One region of the Silvimonas iriomotensis genome, then DNA from elsewhere that is predicted to be linked to it. Evidence: predicted binding sites of a transcription regulator. Region 1 holds the regulator's gene; the other holds the start of a gene.
The links. Region 1 encodes FliA, which starts transcription of late flagellar genes. Its sites were predicted from a motif close to GCTAAAGNTNNNNNNNNNNCNGCCGATAAT; they were not measured.

Region 1 (7,090 bases):
TTCGGTGGTCTATCACGGCCGTCTTGTGGTGGTTCCGTGGTGCTTGCATGCATTGCAGCTGGATTCCGGCCAAGGGGGCCGCCGAGGTCCGGAATGACGAGTCAATGGGGTGCGGGTTGGATTTGCCGCTGCCACTGCCATGGGCAGGTATTGCTGTGGTTTGGGTTTTGCCGTTGTTGTTGCCGTTGTTGTTGCTGTTGTCGTTGTAGTTGCTTTTGACTTTCCTCCCCCATTAAAGCCAAGCGCCGATGGAGCGGAGGGAGACCTTAGGCTCCCGACCGACTGAGGGAAGCCCGGAGGGCCGCCAGGCTGGGGTCGCCTTTCTTTGCCTACTTTCTTTGGCGAAGCAAAGAAAGTAGGGTGGGCCCGGCACCCCGGGTATCAAATGCTTTTAAACCCGCGCCGAAGGCGCTAACAAAATGTCCAGGTTTTCAAGGCTCCGGCCCCCAAAGGCCACCTTCGGCGGCCAGACTGGATTCCTGCCTCCGCAGGAATGACGAAGCGGAGTGCAGCCTCTCAGCAAACCAGGCCCACCCCCGCGCCACCGCGCAAAAATAGTTTGCTGCCCACACCCCCCAAAAACAAAAAAGCGCCGGATTCCCCAGCGCTTCTCCGTGCTCCGAAAAGCAAAAACCTCATTCCCCCGCAGCCGGCGCCAGCACCGTCCGGTTGCCATTACTCTCCATGGCACTCACCAGCCCCGCATTCTCCATCTGCTCAATCAACCGGGCCGCCCGGTTGTAACCAATGCGCAGTTGTCGCTGCACAGACGAGATCGAAGCGCGGCGGCTTTTCAGGACAAACGATACCGCTTCGTCATACAGCGGGTCGCTTTCCTCGCCACCGGCCTCGGCCCACGGGGCGCCGCTGCTGCCGGCGGCGGCTTCGGCATCAAGGCCGCCGTTGAGGATGCCTTCGACGTAGTCCGGTTCGCCGGTGGTCTTGAGGTATTCGACCACGCGGTGGACTTCGTCATCGGCCACAAAGGCGCCGTGCACGCGTTGCGGGTAGCCGGTGCCGGGCGGCAGGAACAGCATGTCGCCCTGGCCCAGCAGGGCTTCGGCGCCCATCTGGTCCAGGATGGTCCGGCTGTCGATCTTGGACGAGACCTGGAACGCCACGCGCGTCGGGATGTTGGCCTTGATCAGGCCGGTGATCACGTCCACGCTGGGGCGCTGGGTAGCCAGGATCAAATGGATGCCGGCGGCGCGGGCTTTCTGGGCCAGGCGGGCGATCAGTTCTTCGATCTTCTTGCCCGCCACCATCATCAGGTCGGCAAATTCATCGACCACCACCACCACGAACGGCAGGTGCGTGAGCGGTTCGGGGTTGTCCGGGGTCAGGCTGAACGGGTTGCTGAGCGGCTTGCCGGCTTTCTCGGCTTCTTTCACTTTCTGGTTGAAGCCGGCCAGGTTACGCACGCCCATGGCGCTCATCAGGCGGTAGCGTTTTTCCATCTCCGCTACACACCAGTTGAGCGCGTTGGCGGCCAGTTTCATGTCGGTGACCACCGGGGCCAGCAGGTGCGGAATGCCGTCGTAGACGGAGAGTTCCAGCATCTTGGGGTCGACCATGATGAAGCGCACTTCGTCCGGCGTGGCCTTGTACAGCAAGGACAGGATCATGGCGTTCACGCCGACCGACTTGCCCGAACCCGTGGTGCCGGCCACCAGCATGTGCGGCGCTTTGGCGAGATCCGTGACGATGGGCTTGCCGGTGATGTCCTTGCCCAGTGCCATGGTCAGTCTGGAGCTTTGGGTATGGAATGCCTCGGAACTGAGGATCTCGCTCAGCCGGATCATCTGCCGCGTCGGGTTGGGTAGTTCCAGACCCATGCAGGTCTTGCCGGGAATGGTTTCCACCACGCGGATCGACACCAGACCCAGCGCGCGCGCCAGGTCTTTCATCAGGTTCACGATCTGCGAGCCCTTCACGCCGGTGGCTGGGTCGATCTCGTAACGGGTGATGACGGGGCCAGGGTAGGCGGCAATCACTTTGACTTCGACATTAAAGTCCGCCAGCTTGCGTTCGATCAGGCGGCTGGTGAATTCCAGTGTTTCGTGGCTGATGGTTTCCTGCGCGGCCACGGGCGGCGTCAGCAGGTTGAGCGCGGGCAGGGCGGCCTCGCCTGGCGGCAGGTCAGCAAATTCGAACAGCGAGGGCTGCACGGCTTTTTTCTGTTCTTGCGCGGCTTTCTTTTCCTCAGCCTTTGCTACGGCCTTGGCGACCGGGATTTCCATGACGGGTTCAGAAATCACCAGCGGCGGCGCTTCGTCTTTCTTTTTCTTCTCTACGCTGACGCGTTCTTCACGCGCAACAGAGGCTTGCCGGCCAATGCGGCGGTCTTGCGCGGCCTGCCAGGTATCGATGACCTTGAGGACGACCCATTCCACAATCGCCCCGATGCGTTCCATCAGGTCCAGCCAGGACAAGCCGGTAAACAGCGATACGCCCACGGCCCACAGTGCGGCGAGCGCGACGGTGGCACCGGTAAAACCCAGCACGTGATACAGCCAGCCGCCCAGCGCCAGGCCCAGCACGCCGCCGGGGGAGAGGGGCAGATTGAAGTGAATGGAGTGCAGCCGCAGCGCTTCCATGCTGCAGCTGGATAACAGGATGGCAAGGAAACCCACACAGGCCAGAAACACCACCGGGCGGGAGGATTCGCTCACCCGGTCCAGCCGGCGATAGCCCCACCAGATGGCCGCAAACAAAAATGCCACCCACCACCAGGCAGAAAAACCGAAGACCGAGAGCAGGATGTCAGACAGATATGCGCCAAACAGGCCGCCACGGTTGTGGACATCGGCGCGGGTGGCGCTGTGCGACCAGCCTGGGTCTGCCGCATGCCAGGTGGCCAGTGCCAGCACCAGATAAAGTACTGCCGCCACCAGCAGCAACCACCAGGATTCGCGCAGGACGTTGGCCAGTTGCGGAGGCAAGGCAGAGCGCGACGAGGCGTTAGAGACATTTTTCTTGCGAAAGAAAGCCATGTGACCAGGAGCTGGGGCCGGAATGTTTGGACTTGGGGATTATAACGACAAGCGGGCTGTGGCAGGCGTCGCCGGCCGCAAATCGTCGATATTGTGCCGGGCCACCGGTCAGGTGGCAGGCGGGTGTCGCACGGTTAAGACACCTGCCGCGTGGCGGCCCTGTTGTTACAGGTAGGCCGCCAGCTTGCTTTCCATCATGCGCGGGTTTTCACCGTTGGCAATGGTGATCAGGCCCTCGGTCAGCATTTCACGGCGGCGTACTTCGGTGCCGATATGAAACTTGAGCTTGTTGGCGATCGGCAGAAAGATCAGGTTGGCAGAGCCGACACCGTAAATAGTGGCCACAAACGCCACCGCGATACCGGCCCCCAGGCGCGAAGGGTCAGAGAGGTTTTCCATGACGTGGATCAACCCCAACACGGCGCCCAGAATGCCGATGGTGGGCGCATAACCGCCAGCGGCCTCCCAGATTTTGGCCGCTGCGCGCGCGTGCAATTCCCAGGCGTCGATATCCAGTTCCATGGCGTGGCGGATGGTTTCGGGCTCAGCGCCATCCACCAGCATTTGCAGGCCCCGTTTGACGAAGGGGTCTTTCTCGCTCATGGCGAACTGCTCCAGCCCCAGCAGGCCGGCGCGGCGGGCTTGCTGGCTCCAGGTGGTCAGCGTATTGAGAATGCGGCGGAAGTCGTGAGCGGGCGGCACAAACACCCATTTGACCATGCGCATGCCGGCGACAAAATCCACCACCCGGCTTTGCAGCATGACAGCGCCGGCGGTACCGCCGATCACGATCAGAAAAGCGGTGAATTGCAGCAAGGAGCCGATGTGGCCGCCTTCCAGCCACTGGCCAAGGGTAATGGCGATGAGGCCCAGCAAGAGGCCGATGACACTGATTTTATCCATGCGCCGGGAGGGTCATTGTTGTTCAGGTTATTTCGGCGGCAGCCGCGTTTTCTTTAATTCTTCAAGCAATTATTTGCAAGGTATTGCTGGCCCGTTCAGCGATGCAGCCAGTCTTTCAGCTGCGCCCGCAACCGGCCGATGGCCTGGCTGTGCAATTGCGATACGCGTGATTCAGTGACGCCCAGTACGGCGCCGATCTCTTTCAGGTTCAGCTCTTCATCGTAGTACAGCGCCATGACCAACTGTTCGCGTTCGGGCAATTTGTTGATGCCCTCGATCAACATGCTTCTGAAGCCGGCATCGGCAATCTGGTTGAACGGGTTGGCGGTGTGGTCTGCGGCAACCTGATCCAGATAGTTGTTGTGCTCGTCTTCGTCTTCAAAATCTTCGTAGTACACCAGTTGATGGCCACGGGCATCGGCCAGCATGCGCTGGTATTCGTCCAGCGGCAGCCCCATGGAACGGGCGATTTCGCTTTCTGACGGCGCGCGCCCCAACTGGTGTTCCAGCGTGGACAGCGCGTTTTCGATTTCGCGCATGTTGCGGCGGGTCTGGCGCGATGCCCAGTCGGCATTGCGCAACTCGTCCAGCATGGCACCACGAATCCGTTGCGAGGCAAAGGTCTCAAACTGCACGCCGGTGGAGGGATCAAAATTGCGTGCGGCCTCCATCAAGCCCATCAGGCCCACCTGGATCAGGTCTTCAACGTCCACACTGGCCGGCAGGCGCGACACCATGTGGTAAGCGATACGCTTGACCAGTGGCGCATGCCTGGTAACCCGATCGTCGTCTCCGGCGTTCTGGGTTTGTTTGTAAAGGTGCAAAGCGCGTTGTGCGGGCATTGGCAAGGCTGCGGATTACGGCAATATCAATATAACAAATCAGGTGCGGCCTGCGACGCCTGATACATGGTCGGGCCGCCCTTCGGGGCGCTGTTGCTACTTGATTGTCATATCAATCACGCGTGCTCGGCAACCCGCTTGTCAGCGTTTGGGCGTTTTACCAGGCGTTACCTTGAGCCAGCTCATCTTGCAGGCGCTGCAGCAAGGCCAGCCGGCTTGGGGCAATGGCGCCGTCGGCAACGGCCTGGCGCATGGCGCAGTCCGGCTCCTGGCGATGGCGGCAATTATGGAAACGGCACTGCCCCACAAACGGGCTCAGGTCCGGCATCAGGCCGGGCAGGGCTTCTTCCTTGATATGCGCCAGACCAAACGACTGCACCCCGGGGGAGTCAATCAGATCAGCGTGTTCATCAAGGTGATACAGCGTGGCGTGCGTGGTGGTGTGCTTGCCGCTATCGAGCGCGGTGGAGATATCGTTCACGCGTGCGCCGGCTTCGGGGATCAGCGCATTCAGCAGCGTTGATTTACCCATGCCGGACTGGCCGACCAGCACCGAGATATGGCCCTGCAGCCGCTCACGCAGCGGGCTGACGTCTTCCCGGGCAGACAGGGCCAGCAGCGGGTAGCCCAGTTTTTCGTAATAGGTGAGTGCCTCACGCGCGGCGGCCGCTTCAGGCAAGTCGCACTTGTTCAGCAAGATCAACGGCTTGATGTCTTGCGACTCTGCCGCAATCAGGGTGCGGCCGATCAGCTCATCCAGATAACTGGGCACTGGCGCGACCACGATCACAATCTGTGTGACGTTGGCGGCAATCAGCTTGGAGCGCCACTGGTCAGAGCGGTACAGCAACGATTGGCGCGGCTGCACTTTTTCAATGACGGCTTGTTCAGCATTCAGAATCTGGATATCCACCAGATCGCCGCAGGCAAAATCAGACTTCTTGCCGCGGGCGCTGGCAGACAGGCGCTGGCCGTCTGCGGTTTCGACGATGTAGACACGGCCATGGCTGGCGACAATGCGGGCGCTGTCAGTCATGCGCATCACGCCAGCCGTTTGAGCGCGGCAACACGCAGGCTGGCCGGCGGGTGGCTGTCGTAGTACACGCTATGCAGCGGGTCTGGCGTCAGGGTCGAAGCGTTATCGCGGTACAGCTTGACCAGGGCGTTGATCAGATCGCTGGCCGAGGCTTGTTCGGCGGCGTAGGCATCCGCTTCAAACTCGTGCTTGCGCGACAGCCACGAACCCAGCGGCGCAAACAGGAAGGTGAACACCGGCAACACCATGAAGAACAGCATCAGCGCTGTGGCCGTGGTCTGGGTCTGTACGCCCAGGCCCTGATAGAACCACGACACCTGCATCAACTGGCCCAGCAACCACAACAAGCCCAGCATCAACACAAAGGTAAAGCCGATGCGTTTGATGATGTGGCGGCGTTTGAAATGGCCCAGTTCGTGTGCCAGTACGGCTTCGATCTCGTCGCCATCCAGTTGTTTGAGCAGCGTGTCAAAAAACACGATGCGCTTGGATTTGCCCAGACCGGTGAAATACGCGTTGCCATGGCTGGAACGTTTGGAGCCATCCATCATGAAAATGCCACTGGCTACAAAGCCGCAGCGGGTGAGCAGCGCTTCGATGCGCAGGCGCAGGCTTTCATCGGGCAGCGGTTCAAATTTGTTGAACAAGGGCGCGATCCAGGTCGGGAACACCCACATCACAAACAGGCTGAACGCCATCCAGGTGATCCACACCCACAGCCACCAGTGCGCGCCCATTTGCTGCATCAGCCACAGGACAAAGGTCACCAGCGGCAAACCCAGCACGGCCGCAATGCCGGCGGTTTTAAGCAGATCGCCCCAGAAAATGCCCGGCGTGCTCTGGTTGAAACCGTACTTGGCCTCAATGCCAAAGGTGCTGTGCCAGGAGAACGGCAGGCTCAGCACGGTCTGGACAATCGCGACGAAGGCGATCATGGCCACGCCCGCGGCAATGCCCTGACCAAACCAGTGCTGTGCCGCCTGGGTTAACCATTCAATGCCACCGCCCAGGGTGAACGCCGCCAGCACCATGGCTTCGAACACGGTATGCACCATGCCGAAACGGGTTTTTTCAACGGTGTAATCTGCAGCGCGCTGGTGCGAGGTCAGCACAATGCTGCCGGCAAACGCGTCTGGCACGGCGTTGCGGTGCCGGCGGACATGATTGATCTGGCGCGCGGCCAGCCACAGTTGCAGCAGCACGCTGGCGGCCAGGGCAAACACGAAAAGGGCAGAAAACTGGGTGGATGTCATTCGGTCCAAAAATCACTGATGCGCCGCCTGGCGCGGGTTTGCAGGGCAAAAGGGTAGATGGCC
Region 2 (7,090 bases), on a different contig from region 1:
GGCTTCCAGGGCTTGTCGTTCTCTATTCCGATCGACATTGCCCGGAATGTGGAACAGCAGATTGTGGCGCACGGCAAGGTCACGCGTGGCCGCCTGGGCATCACCATTCAGGACGTCAACCAGGCGCTGGCACAGTCATTCGGGTTGAAGACGCCGTCCGGTGCGCTGGTCAGCGGGGTCGAACCCGATAGCCCGGGCGCCAGGGCGGGTCTGAAAGCGGGCGATATTGTGCTCAAGCTCAATGGCAAAACGGTCGATAACTCGAGTGAGTTGCCGCCCGCCATTGCGGCCATGGCGCCTGGGGCTGATGCGGCCATGCAGGTATGGCGCAATGGCAAGACGCTGGATATCACCGCCAAAGTAGGCGAGGCGCAGGATACCAGGGTTGCTGCGGCCAACCCGACGCAAGATCATGGCCGGCTGGGCTTGTCGGTACGCCCCTTGTCGCCGGATGAAAAACAGGAATCGGGCATTGCCGGTGGTCTGGTGGTCGAGCAGGTTGCAGGCCCGGCCGCTCAGGCAGGAATTGAACCGGGCGATGTTGTTTTAGCCATTAATGGCACCAACATTAACAGTGCAGATCAATTGAAGTCTCTGGTATCCAAAGCAGGTGACCATGTTGCGTTGCTGGTGCAGCGTGGGGATGCCAGGATTTTTGTACCGATCAATCTGGGCTGATTGCCGGCGGCATCCGGCAGGCGGTCTGGTTGATTGCAGGTTCGGCAGACCCTGCAAGCGGTAGTTGTACTGAAGTACGAAGTTTGATGTACCTGAAGTGTTATTGACTCTCCCTGATAAGCTCGGGGGCGTACCGCAAGGTCCGCCCCCTTCTTTTTTGCCGGTATGACAAGGCCAGGAAACTAGCGGCCCGCGTACATGTACTCACGGGTCAGTGGCAGCCGGTTCATGCCCGGGCCGCCCGCCTTGACGGCGACAATCTGGTTCAGCGAGATCCAGTCGTGCGTGAACCCGTAAGCGCAGCCGGCCAGATACACCCGCCAGATCCGGTATCTTTGTTCACCCGCCAGTTTGCGCATGTGTTCGCTATGCTCCTCGAACCGCTCGGCCCAGTGCTTGAGCGTCAGCGCGTAATGGCGGCGCAGGTTTTCCACATCCATGGGTTCCAGTCCGGCGGCACACATTTCCTTGAGCGTGAGGGCAATGTGCGGCAGTTCGCCATCGGGGAAAACATAGCGGTCAATAAAATCGCCGCCACCAAACGGCGTGTCGCCGGAATTGACGTCAGTGCTGGTAATACCGTGATTCATGACCACGCCGCCGTCGGCCAGCAGCGTATGAATGCGCCGGAAATACGATTCCAGATTCTTCAGACCCACGTGTTCAAACATGCCCACGCTGGTGATGCGGTCAAACTGGCCGGTCACGTCGCGGTAGTCTTGCAGACGCACTTCGCAGCGGTCGGCAATGCCTTCGCGGGCAATGCGTTCTTTGGCGTATTCATACTGGTTTTCTGACAACGTGACGCCGACCGCACGCGCGCCGTATTGCTTGACCGCACGGATCATCAGCGCACCCCAGCCGCAACCAATGTCCAGCAAGGTCTGGCCCGGCTGGATATTGATCTTGTTCAGGATGTGATCCAGTTTCTGGAGCTGTGCCTGATCCAGCGTGTCGTTTTCCGTGCGGAAATACCCGCAGGAATACACCATTTCCTTGTCCAGCCAGGCGCTGTAGAACTCGTTGGAGACATCGTAGTGGTAGGCGATCGCGTTCTTGTCAGTCTCCCGCGAGTGACGGCCGGTCCGCGCGGCCGGGCGGCCGTCGTCACCTTCGGCCGCAGCCAGCCGGGTGGCGATGTCCACCACGTCCAGCACATGACCTTCCAGATCGATTTCGCCTTCCACATAGGCTTTGCCCAGCGTATCCAGCGTCGGGTTGATGACATGACGCAGACTACCGGCGGTATTGGCAATCAGGGTCACGCGGGGTTCCGGGTGCAAGTCAAAGTGCTTGCCGTTCCAGAGCTGCAAACGCAGGGGGATGCCATGACTGCGCATACGACCCAAAAAATCCTCAAAAAGATTATTCCAGGGCATGTTGACCTCAGTTCAAGGTTGCAAATCATCATCACGGGCTTTCTAACGCCAGCCTTGAATTAAAAGTAGAACATCAAGCCCAAATGACCAGAAACTGATTAGACAAGAAACAGTTTCTGTTGCAATGAACTGTTGCCAGGCGCGCTTTTTGCCTGTCAGGGCCTGGCTTTTGGCTGGCAGCCAGTTACAATCGCAAACATCTGTATTGTGCGGGTTTGCCATGAAGTCAGTTTGCCGACCAGAACATGTGCTGTTGATGGCGCTGCTGCTGTTGGCCGGGTGTTCTTCCACGCCCCCTGTCAGCCGGCCGGCCCAGAGCAGTGTCAGTCGTCCGGTTGACCGCAGCGTCAGTACCATTCAGGTGCCGTCTGAAGATCGGCAAGAGGTTGTGCTTTATGCACTCAGCCTGCTGGATGTGAACTATCAGTTTGGTGGCGCCAACCCGGAAGCCGGGCTGGATTGCTCCGGTCTTGTGTATTTCATCTACAAAAACGCGCTGGGCGTGAAGCTGCCGCATAACGCCGCAGAAATTGCGCGCTTGTCACGACCGGTTGATCGCCAGAGCCTGCAGGCCGGTGATCTGGTGTTCTTCAATACCCTGGGCCGGCCGTATTCGCATGTGGGCGTTTATATTGGCGATAACAAGTTTGTCCACGCGCCCTCCAGCAAAGGCCATATCAAGGTGGAGTCGCTGAACTCGCCGTGGTTTGCCGCACGGTTTGAGGGCGGGCGCACGCTGATGGCGACCAATTAGCCGTTGCCGCGCCCCAAACAAAAAAGCACGTCAATGACGTGCTTTTTTGTTTGGCTGCAGATTTCTGGCGATCAGGCTTTGTCGCGGGTAATGGACCCGGGCCGGCCGCTGATCTGGCCCGTACCGGAATACACTTGCGAGCCATCGTCACGCTCTTGCACCAGATCGGCAACAAAACCGTCTACCAGCTGGCGGCGGGTGTCGATCAACTGGCCATTGCTGCGGTTGATGGCTGCGGCCTGACGGGCTTGTTCCCGCAGATTGTTCCAGGCGGCGACGCCAGCGGGCTGGTTGGCCTCGAACCAGCGTTGCACATCGGCTTGTTGCGTGGCGATGCCGTTGGCGGTAAACCAGGCTTCAACCAGGCCGGTGGCCTGTTCGGTGGCGTTGGCCGCTTGCTGTTTGGCTTGCAGCAGCCCGCCCAGCTCATCAATGCGATTGTTGACGAGACAATCCTGTTCCTGATGCAACAGTTTGAGCAGCGCGTCCAGGGCAGTGGAGGCGTTCTGGATCAGATCGGTGACGGATTGGGCTTGAACCACAGGCGTAGTCGCTACGAAGAAGAGAATTCAAAAACGCGGGCGTTGGAGTGAGTCCGCAAGCTGGTTTTACACCGCCGCCGCGGACATCACAAGTATTACTGGCTCAGCAGGTCTTGCACGCTGGAAAGCAGCTTGTCGGCAATGTTGTCAGCGCGCACGGTGAATTTGCCTTCGCTGATGGCCTGACGCAAGGAAGCAACGCGATCGCTGTCGAACACGCTGTTGTCGCTGCCTGTCTGGTCAGTCTGGCCCAGTTGTGCTGCGGCCGGATTGAGCGTGACGTTTTCCTGGGCGGCGCCAGCAGTGGTTTGTGTCGATGCGGACTGACTGGCAGTCGAAGACGAACGACTGGCGTCGGAACGCGAAGGCGTCGGCAGGGATACTTTGCCAGATTGGTCTATTTTCATGGTTACCTTTCCCGCCCGCCGGTACGGCAGGCTGCGCATTAACGTTTATTATGCCAATTATCGGCAGCGCACGTGGGAACTTTAGGGCTGATTTGCGTGTTTGGTAGCATCAGCGGGCCAAAAAGCCGCAAACCGCTTTGAGCCGCGTTCAGCCTGAACCAGAGCATGCCTGAGTACCCCGGTGGATGCCGGGTCGGGCAGACAAATGGCAGATGCTGCGGCAAAGGGGACAGTACAGACAGTCCGCCACCTGCCGCAAAGCCTTGGCGCACAAGGGTTGCGCCAGTTGTCATGGCTGTCAGGGCCGGCGCCGGGCCGTTTCTCCGACGTGCCGTGCTTGGGGAGGGCAGAACGTTGCTGTATAGTTGCGTGATTTTTGGGTTCCACCCCAGACCAAAAGAGCCGCCAAAGCCGCTAGAACAGGCGCGGTACAACAGTGGAACTCGACGCAATCTTACGCAATACCCAAAGCCCTGGCGGCTTCTCAGGGAAACATAAAACAGCATGAAGACCACTTTTCTGGATTTTGAACAACCGATCGCTGAACTCGAGAACAAGATCGAGGAACTGCGCTATGTGCAGGACGATTCGGCAGTCGACATCTCTGTGGAAATCGGTCACCTGGAAAAGAAAAGCCAGGAACTGACCAAAACCATTTACGGCAAGATCACCGCGGCCCAGATCGGCCAGGTGGCCCGCCATCCGCAGCGCCCCTATACGCTTGATTACATCAAGGCGCTGTTTACTGATTTCGAAGAACTGCACGGCGACCGTCACTACGCTGATGATGCGGCCATTGTGGGTGGTGTCGCCCGCTTTAATGGTCAGAGCGTCGTGGTGATGGGCCATCAGAAGGGCCGTGATACCAAGGATCGCCAGTACCGCAATTTCGGCATGCCGCGTCCTGAGGGGTATCGCAAGGCGCTGCGCTTGATGAAGCTGGCAGAGAAATTCAACCTGCCCATCCTGACCTTTGTCGACACCCCGGGTGCCTATCCGGGTATCGGCGCAGAAGAGCGCGGTCAGTCTGAGGCCATTGGCCGCAACCTGTTTGAAATGACCACGCTGCGTGTGCCGGTGGTCTGCACCGTGATCGGTGAGGGCGGTTCTGGTGGCGCGCTGGCGATCGCCGTGGCTGACCAGGTCATGATGCTGCAGTACTCCACGTACTCTGTCATTTCGCCGGAAGGTTGTGCTTCCATTCTGTGGAAAACGGCCGAAAAAGCGGCCGATGCCGCTGAAGCCATGGGCATTACCTCTGGCCGTCTGAAAACCCTGGGTCTGATCGACAAGATCATCAATGAGCCGGTGGGCGGTGCGCATCGCAATCACCAGCAAATGATGGTTGCCATGAAAAAGGCACTGACCGACGCGCTCAAGTCGGTGCAGGACAAGTCGATCGACGATCTGCTGGAAACCCGCTTTGAACGCCTGATGGCTTATGGCAAGTTCAAGGAAGTTGATCCTGGCTGATCGTTTGTCGGGCGAGCTTATCGTCGCCCGCCTGGCGCCTTTTTGCGCAGAAACAAGCCCGCCCGCCCGCGTTTGCGTGGGACTTTCCGGCGGGCTTGATTCTGTCGTGCTATTGCATCTTCTGGCTGCCGCCCGCAGCGCATTCCCGTTCCAGCTTGCCGCCATTCACGTGCATCACGGCCTGTCTGCACATGCAGATGACTGGGCCGCGTTTGCGCACGGCTATGCCGCCAGCCTCGGCGTGGACTGCCAGGTAGAACGGGTCACCCTCACGCAGCGGCGCAGTCACGGCATTGAGGCCGCAGCCCGCAGTGCGCGGTACGCCGCATTTGCCGCCACCGGAGCCGATGTGGTGGTCACGGCGCATCACCAGGGCGACCAGGTAGAGACCGTGCTGCTCAATCTGCTGCGTGGCAGCGGTTTGCCAGGCCTTGCGGCCATGCCGCTGGCGCGCGCGCTTGATGATCACGCAACCTTGCTGCGCCCTTTGCTGGATGTGCCGCGCAGCGCATTGCTGGACTACGCCCAGGCGCACGCGCTGAGTTGGGTTGAAGACGAAAGCAATCAGCAGACGGATTTTGATCGCAATTTCCTGCGGCTCAAGGTGATTCCGGTCGCGCAAGAAGCGTTTCCTGCTCTGGCAACCAGCATCACGCGCAGTGCCCGGCATATTGCTGAGGCGCAAGCCTTGCTGGATGAACTGGCGCAAAGTGATTTGCCGCAATGCGTGGCAGATGATGCCTTTGTGCTGGCCGCGCCGCTCAGCCCGCTCCGACTGCGTCACGCCTTGCGCCACTGGCTGGCCGGCAAGGGGTTGGTGCTGGATACGCGCGCGTTTGACGAGCTTTGGCGCACGGCCACTGAGGCCGCCAGCGATAGCCAGCCCGCGCTGATCTGGCGCAAGCACGCGGTGCGACGTTATCGCGATCGTCTCTCTGTCACGCCGGCCAATGTGCAACCGGGGCCGGTCACCACTGTGGCCTGGAGTGACGCCGCGCCGACGGCAGTTGCCGCATGGCATGGCCAATTGACCTGGCAAACAGTGGAAAAGGGCGGCATTGCGGCCCGCCACTTGGCGGTTCCGCTGACGCTGGCGCCCTGGCAGGGCGCTCGTACCCTGCGCCTGCGTGCTGATGGCCCGGCACAACAACTCAAAACACTGGCCCAGAGCCGCGGCATCGCGCCGTGGGTGCGCAGCATGACGCCCTTGCTGCTGGCGGGCGATCAACTGCTGGCCTGGCCCGGTGTGGGCGTCGCCGCAGCGTTTCAGGCCGCCGAGGGTGAAACCGGCTGGTGGCCGGTCTGGCAACCGGATTAATCCGGCCTGGCGCTATCATTCAGGCCGCCAATGGCGCTGGGTGTTGCGCCAGCCATGCCCACTCTTCGTCTGAGTACAGCCGTGAGCGGGTGAGAAAGCGCAGCCCGGTCGGGCGTTCCAGAGAAAACATGCCGCCGTTGCCGGGGATGGCGTCGATGTTGAGCTGCGTGTGTTCCCAGTAAGAAAACTGGGATTCGCTCATGTAAAACGGCACGCCGCCAATGTCGCCCAGATAGACATCTGACGAGCCCACCATGAATTCGCCTTTGGGAAAACACATCGGCGCGCTGCCATCACAGCAGCCACCGGACTGGTGAAACAGCAAATCGCCGTGTTGTGCCTTGAGTTGTTCAATCAGCTTGAGTGCATCGGGTGTGGCTGTTACCCGTTCAACAGTGTCGGTCATGCCGCCTCCCTGATTGCGGGCAGCCGCTGGCCGCCCGCATACCGGTTTATGTCGATCAGAAGAAACCCAGCGCCTTGTCGGAGTAGCTCACCAGCAGGTTTTTGGTCTGCTGATAGTGATCGAGCATCATCTT

Region 2: flgM (flagellar biosynthesis anti-sigma factor FlgM) is a predicted target of FliA. The motif match lies at 3,817-3,846, and genes of this name have one in related genera.

The regions. Positions count from the first base shown of each region.
Region 1 is NZ_BMLX01000002.1:485,952-493,041, reverse strand. It holds gene IEX57_RS08795 (DNA translocase FtsK) at 636-2,993, opposite strand; gene IEX57_RS08790 (flagellar motor protein) at 3,159-3,896, opposite strand; gene IEX57_RS08785 (RNA polymerase sigma factor FliA) at 3,992-4,738, opposite strand; gene rsgA (ribosome small subunit-dependent GTPase A) at 4,896-5,774, opposite strand; gene IEX57_RS08775 (M48 family metallopeptidase) at 5,780-7,027, opposite strand.
Region 2 is NZ_BMLX01000001.1:1,297,614-1,304,703, reverse strand. It holds gene IEX57_RS05785 (DegQ family serine endoprotease) at 1-678, shown strand, start outside; gene IEX57_RS05780 (class I SAM-dependent methyltransferase) at 861-2,057, opposite strand; gene IEX57_RS05775 (C40 family peptidase) at 2,314-2,811, shown strand; gene IEX57_RS05770 (flagella synthesis protein FlgN) at 2,883-3,353, opposite strand; gene flgM (flagellar biosynthesis anti-sigma factor FlgM) at 3,449-3,760, opposite strand; gene IEX57_RS05760 (acetyl-CoA carboxylase carboxyltransferase subunit alpha) at 4,265-5,233, shown strand; gene tilS (tRNA lysidine(34) synthetase TilS) at 5,202-6,551, shown strand; gene IEX57_RS05750 (DUF779 domain-containing protein) at 6,571-6,957, opposite strand; gene adh (aldehyde dehydrogenase) at 7,013-7,090, opposite strand, start outside.